Regions from separate parts of the Pseudoduganella sp. UC29_106 genome, predicted to be linked through region 1. Evidence: predicted binding sites of a transcription regulator. Region 1 holds the regulator's gene; the other holds the start of a gene.
What was found. The regulator FNR, encoded in region 1, switches genes on or off when oxygen is low (the NO sensors DNR and NnrR bind a similar motif). The targets are predictions, from matches to a motif close to TTGATNNNNATCAA.
Positions count from the first base shown of each region.

Region 2: ccoN (cytochrome-c oxidase, cbb3-type subunit I) is a predicted target of FNR. The motif match lies at 1,985-1,998, and genes of this name have one in related genera.

Region 1 is NZ_CP171977.1:3,071,073-3,074,481, reverse strand. It holds gene ACHMW6_RS15810 (LysR family transcriptional regulator) at 49-942, shown strand; gene ACHMW6_RS15805 (bacteriohemerythrin) at 993-1,355, shown strand; gene fnr (fumarate/nitrate reduction transcriptional regulator Fnr) at 1,352-2,086, opposite strand; gene ACHMW6_RS15795 (response regulator) at 2,186-2,821, opposite strand; gene ACHMW6_RS15790 (PAS domain S-box protein) at 2,814-3,409, opposite strand, start outside.
Region 2 is NZ_CP171977.1:7,007,709-7,011,117, reverse strand. It holds gene ACHMW6_RS34825 (heavy metal translocating P-type ATPase) at 1-1,841, shown strand, start outside; gene ccoS (cbb3-type cytochrome oxidase assembly protein CcoS) at 1,820-1,963, shown strand; gene ccoN (cytochrome-c oxidase, cbb3-type subunit I) at 2,066-3,409, shown strand, end outside.

The DNA.
Region 1 (3,409 bases):
GACAATCCGTACCACCTGCGATACACTCTCCCTTAAAATGGGAGAATCATGACCGACCTGGCCGACTACGCCACCTTCATCGCCATCCTGGACGCGGGCTCGCTGACCGAAGCCGCCCGCCGTACCGGCCGCTCGCTGCAGGCCGTCAGCCGCGCGCTGGCGGAACTGGAGGCGGAACTGGGCGCACAACTGATCCAGCGCACCACGCGCCGCCTGCAAGCCACGCCCGCCGGCGCGGCCTTCGCCGAGCGCATGCGCCGCGTGCTGGCCGATATCGAAGCCGCCCGCGAATCCGCCCGGCACGACGGCGAAGCGCCCAAAGGCAAGCTGCGCGTGGCCGCGCCGGCGCTGCTCGGCGCAACCTGGCTCACGCCCATGACAGCAGCGTTCATGCAGCGCTGGCCGCAGATCGAAGTCGAATTGGCGCTCAGCGAGCGCAAGGCCGACCTGGTCGCCGACCAGCTTGACCTCGCCGTGCGGCTTGGCGACCTGCCCGACTCCACCCTGCGCGCCCGCAAGCTGGCGGACATGCGCCGCGTCTTCTTCGCATCCCCCGCCTGGCTGCAGCAGCACGGCCGCCCCGAGCACCCGCAGTCGCTCGCAGCCCTGCCCTGCGTGCTGCGCACCACCGGCGCCGACCGCAAGCAATGGCCCGTCAACGTCGATGGCGAAGTCCGCCACATCAAGGTCCACGGCGCCTTCAGCGTCAACGATGCGTCAGCCGCCAACGAAGCCGTGGCGAATGGCCTCGGCGCCGGCATGGCCCCCTATTGGCAAATCAGGCGCATGCTCGACGAAGGCCGCGTCGAAACCATCCTGCGCGGCTTCGAACCGCCGCCCGTGCCTATCCACGCAGTCTGGCCCGGCGCTGGCGCCCTGCCCTCCCGCACGCGCCTTTTCATCGACCACTTGGCCATCCAGTTCGGCGCGGTGCATTGGTAACTTGATCTGGATCATGGCCGCGCAAGGCCCGCCGCGCGCACACTGGATCCATGAAAACGCCAAACGACACCACGCTCGGCATCCCGGAGATGGACGAAGCGCACAAGGAACTGTTCTACATGCTGGCGCAATTGCAGGACGCGTCCGATGAAGACTTCGCCTCCGGCACCCAGGAACTGATGCGCGCACTGGAAGAAGACTTGCGCGCCGAAGATGACTTGATGAAGGCAAGCGCATATGAACGCCGCGAAGAGCACACGGCCGAGCATATGCGGATCATGGCTTGCCTGCGCCACGCGATGCAAGCCGAAGACCACGCTTACGGGCGCAAAGCCATACGCCTGCTGGCCGTATGGCTGCAGGCGCACATGGATACGATGGATGCAGCGCTGGCAGTCGCGCTGAGGAATTAGGCCGCGCAGGCGGCTTCCGCAACAGGCATGCCGCTGGAGAGCGCCTCGAGGCGGGAACGGTCAAGGATACGCAGGTCGCGGTTATTCAGGGCGATCAGGCCGTCCGACTTCAGGCGGGCCAGCTGACGGCTTACGCTTTCCACGGTGAGGCCCAGGTAGCCGCCGATATCCTCGCGCGACATGCGCAGCTGGAAGCTGGTCGAGGAATAGCCACGCTGCGCATAGCGGCCGGAGAGATTGAGGAGGAACAGCGCCAGGCGCTGCTCGGCGCGCATATGGCTCAGGAACAGCATCACGGACTGCTCGCGCTGGATTTCACGGCTCATGGTGCGGTGGAAGTGCTGCAGCAGCACGGGCACCTGCATCACCAGCTCCTGCAGGCGGGCGAACGGAATCTCGCAGACTTCACTGTCTTCCAGCGCCACGGCGCTGACGGTGTGCTGGCCGGTGCCGATGGCTTCCATGCCCAGCAGGTCGCCGGCCATGTGGAAACCGCCGATCTGCTGCTCGCCGCGCTGGCTGACCTGCACGGTCTTGAAATGGCCGAAGCGGACGGCGAACAGGTGGTGGAACGGCTGGCCTTCCACATATAGCTGCTCGTCGCGCGGCACACGGCGGCGGCGCGCGATGATCTGATCCAGGCGCGCAATGTCGTCGTCGTTCAGGCCCTGCGGCAGACAAAGCTTGTTAAAACTGCACAGAGAACATTTGGTGGCCTGGGGGGTAGACATTTCGCTGCTCCTTCTTATAGACAGCAGCAGTATCGTCCGAATCCCCCTACAGCGCTATCGGGCTAGCCATGCAATTGGCGTAGGGGTTCCCCTACAATGTCAGATCAGGCCATGTTCCAGGGCGTAGCGCGTGATGTCCGCGTTGCTGGCCATGCCCATTTTTTCGAGAATCCGGCTGCGATAGGTGGTCACGGTGTTGGGGCTCAGGTGCAGCAGTTCGCCGATGCGCACCAGCGACTCGCCGGCTGCGATCAGCTTGAACACTTCCAGCTCACGGTTGGACAGGGCCTCGTGGTCGCCCGTCGATCCGCCGCCGACCAGGCTAGCCAGTTTCTCAAGCAGCGCCGGGCTCACATGCTTGCCACCGCAAGCCGCCTTGCGCACCGCCTCAATCAACGTGGCCGTCGGCGCATCCTTGGTCAGATAACCGGCCGCGCCCAGCTTCAGTGCGCGCACTGCGTAGATCTCTTCCGAATAGGTACTCAGCACCAAAACGGCCATGCGCGGATATTCGGCGCGCAGGGATTTCAGCAAGTCCAGCCCATTTTTGCCTGGCATCTTGATATCGACCAGGGCCACATCGTAGCTGCGTTCGGCCACGCGCTCCATCGCTTCCACCGCGTTGCTGGCCTCTCCCTCGACACTGATATCGGGCGCGGTGCCCAGCATCAGCCGAACGCCGTTGCGCGCGATGGCGTGATCGTCCACCAGCAGCACGCTGATCTGGTCACCCATGGCCGCCCTCCAGAGGCAGTCGAAGTCGCAGCACGGTGCCATTATCAGGAGTGCCGGTAATTGTCAGGACGCCGCCGAAGCCGCGCGTACGTTCATGCATACCCATGATGCCAAATGATTCCTTAGTCAAGAGATGGGCCTTGTCGATGCCCTTGCCGTTATCCGCGATCGTCAGCAGCACAGCGCCTTTGTCGCGCGTGGCGGAAAGGCGCACTTCGCTGGCATCGGCGTGGCGTACTACATTGGTCAGCGCCTCCTGCGCGACCCGGAACAGCATGGTGCTGCGTTCCGTATCCAGTTCCAGTTCAGCGACTGCAGGCGCGATCTCGCAGCTGCAATGCAGGCCAGTGCGCTGCTGTACCTGCTCCGCATACCATTCCAGCGCGGCCCACACGCCCAGCTGATCGAGCACACTGGGACGCAAGTCCGTGATCACGCGGCGCACGGTTTCGATGGCGTCCTGCGCCAGGCCCTGTACATCGAGCAACAGCGGGTCGGGCTGCTCGCCGGCGCGCTCGATCGCGACATTGATATACGCCTTGATGCCCGTCAGCAGGCCGCCAAGTTCATCGTGGATCTCCTGGGCGA
Region 2 (3,409 bases), 3.4 Mb from region 1:
ATAGCGAGATGGCAAGTCTGCTGCGATGGGCCAGCCTGTTCCTCACGCTGCCGGCCGTCGCCTATTCGGCGCTGCCCTTCCTGCGCGGCGCCTTGTCCAGCCTGCGCGCACGCGTGCTGGGCATGGACGTGCCGGTGGCGCTGGGCATCCTGGCCGCCTTCATCGGCAGCGCGGTGTCCACTTTCCGCGGCGCGGGCGAAGTCTATTACGACTCCGTCACGATGTTCATCTTCCTGCTGCTGTGCAGCCGCTACCTGGAATTGCTGGCGCGGCGCAAGGCCGCGAGCGCGCTGGAGCGCATGCAGCATGGCTTGCCGGAATCGGCATCGCGCCTGCGCGGCTGGCCGGAATCGCGCGATTGCGATGTCGTTCCCGCATCCACGCTGGAGGCTGGCGACATGGTGCTGGTCAAGGCCGGTGAAGCGATTCCCGCCGACTGCGTGATCGAAGAGGGCGCGACCTCGGTCGACCTGTCGCTGCTTACCGGCGAGAGCGCTCCGCAGCCGCGCCGCACGGGCAACGAAGTGCCGGGTGGCGCTGTCAATGCCGGCAACGCCGTCGTGCTGCGCGTTGCCAGGCCTGCGCGCGAAAGCACTTTGTCTGACCTGCTCAAACTGGTCGAACAGGCGGGCGGCGCCAAGCCGCAGATTGCGCAGTGGGCGGACCGCGCCGCTTCCTTGTTCGTGGCCGGCCTGCTGCTGTTTGCTGCAGCAAGCTTCGCCTTCTGGTGGTGGCATGACGCGGCGCGCGCCTGGCCGGTGGCGATTGCAGTGCTGGTCGTTTCCTGTCCCTGCGCGCTGTCGCTGGCTACGCCGTCCGCACTGGCTGCGGCCACGGACCGCCTGTTGGGCAAGGGCGTACTGATCGTGCGCCCGCACGTGCTGGAGACGCTGCATCGCGCCACGCATATCGTTTTTGACAAGACGGGCACGCTGACCGAGGGCCGCCCCGTCGTCCAGCGCATCGCGCCCCTCGGCGGTGCATCCGCCGCCGAATGCCTGCACATCTCAGCGGCGCTGGAGGCCTTCAGCGCGCATCCACTGGCACGCGCGATCAGCGCGGCCGCCAACGCGAACGGACACGCGCCTGCCGTCGCCAGCGAGCCGTTCGAGCTGCCGGGGCATGGCGTGGAAGCCTATATTGGCGGCCAGCGCTACCGGATCGGCACAGCGGTCTTCGTCGCAGGAGTGGCTGGCACGCCCGTGCCGACGGGGGCCGACGCAAGCGGCGCCGGCACGACTGTCTGGCTGGGCGCCGAAGGCCGCTGGCTGGCGCGCTTCACGATCGGCGATGCGCTGCGCCCCGAAGCGCGAGCTGTGGTGCAGGCGTTCCGCAAGCAAGGCAAGGAAGTCATCCTGCTCAGCGGCGACCAGCAGGAGATTGCGGACGCCGTCGCGCACGAGCTGGGCATGGAACGCGGCCATGGCGGCTGCCTGCCGGATCAAAAGCTCAACTTCGTGCAGGAACTGCAAGCCAAGGGCGCCGTGGTCGCCATGGTCGGCGACGGCATCAACGACGCGGCCGTGCTGAGCGCCGCTGATGTCTCTTTCGCAATGGGCAGCGGCGCCGCGCTGGCGCAGGCGCACGCCGATTGCGTGCTGCTGCACGCGCAACTGGGCCTGCTGGCGGAAGCCTCGCACACGGCTGCGTCCACGATGCGCGTGATCCGACAGAACCTGGCCTGGGCCACGCTGTACAACTTGACTGCCATCCCGGCGGCGGCAATCGGCCTGCTGAATCCCTGGCTGTCCGGCATCGGCATGGCCGCCAGTTCCGCCATCGTCATTCTCAACGCGCTCCGCTTGCGCAGGACCTCATCATGGAAGCCCTCTACGTTCTGATTCCCATCAGCGTGCTGCTCGTCTTCGGCGCCTTGTGGCTCTACTTCAAGGCCTCCGACAACGGCCAGTTCGACGACCTCACCGGCCCCGGCTTGCGTATCCTGCAAGACGACGACCGCTAACACCTGCTCGCAGGGGCAATTTTGATCCATATCAAGGAATTTTGACCCCTCGCTCGGTAACCTTTGACGTACCTCATCAAAGCGTCTCCGGGAGAACCAAAATTGGATCAATACAACTACAAGATCGTCAAGCAGTTCGCGATCGCTACTGTGGTGTGGGGCTTCGTGGGCATGCTGGTCGGCGTGATCATTGCCGCGCAGCTGGCCTGGCCCTCACTGAACCTGGACATACCGTGGCTGACTTACGGCCGCCTGCGTCCACTGCACACCAACGCCGTGATCTTCGCCTTCGGCATCTGCGGCCTGTTCGCCACTTCCTACTACGTGGTGCAGCGCACCTGCCAGGTGCGCCTGTTCTCGGACAAGCTGGCAGCCTTCACCTTCTGGGGTTGGCAGGCCGTCATCCTGAGCGCCGTGGTCACGCTGCCTATGGGCCTCACCCGGGGCAAGGAATACGCTGAACTGGAGTGGCCCATCTCGATCCTGATCGCCGTGGTGTGGATCGCCTACGCCACCGTTTTCTTCGGCACCATCATCAAGCGCAAGGTCAAGCACATCTACGTCGCCAACTGGTTCTTTGGCGGCTACATCCTGGCCGTGACCATCCTGCACGTGGTGAACGGCATGAGCATGCCGGCCTCGCTGACCAAGTCCTACTCGATGTACACCGGCGTGCAGGACGCGATGATCCAGTGGTGGTACGGCCATAACGCCGTGGGCTTCATCCTGACCGCGGGCTACCTGGGCATGGTCTACTACTTCATCCCGAAGCAGGCCGAACGCCCTGTGTACTCGTATCGCCTGTCGATCGTACACTTCTGGGCACTGATCTTCACCTATATGTGGGCCGGCCCGCACCACCTGCAATACACCGCGCTGCCCGACTGGACGCAATCGCTCGGCATGGTGTTTTCCCTGATCCTGCTGGCGCCAAGCTGGGGCGGCATGATCAACGGCATCATGACCCTGTCCGGCGCATGGCACAAGCTGCGCACCGACCCGATCCTGAAGTTCCTGATCGTTTCGCTGTCCTTCTACGGCATCGCCACTTTCGAAGGCCCGATGATGTCGATCAAGACCATCAACGCGCTGTCGCACTACACCGACTGGGGCATCGCCCACGTGCACGGCGGCGCCCTGGGCTGGGTTGGTTTCATCACCATGGGCTCGATCTACTACCTGCTGCCGCGCCTCGCCGGCCAGCAGAAGATGTACAGCACCAGGCTGATCGACCTGCACTTCTGGGTAGCCACCATCGGCATCGTGCTGTACATCGCCGCGATGTGGATCGCCGGCGTGATGCAGGGCCTGATGTGGCGCGCCGTGAACCCTGACGGCACCCTGACCTATACCTTCGTCGAAGGCGTGAAGGCCACCTATCCCTACTACGTGGTGCGCTTCCTGGGCGGCGTGCTGTACCTCTCCGGCATGGGCATCATGGCCTAC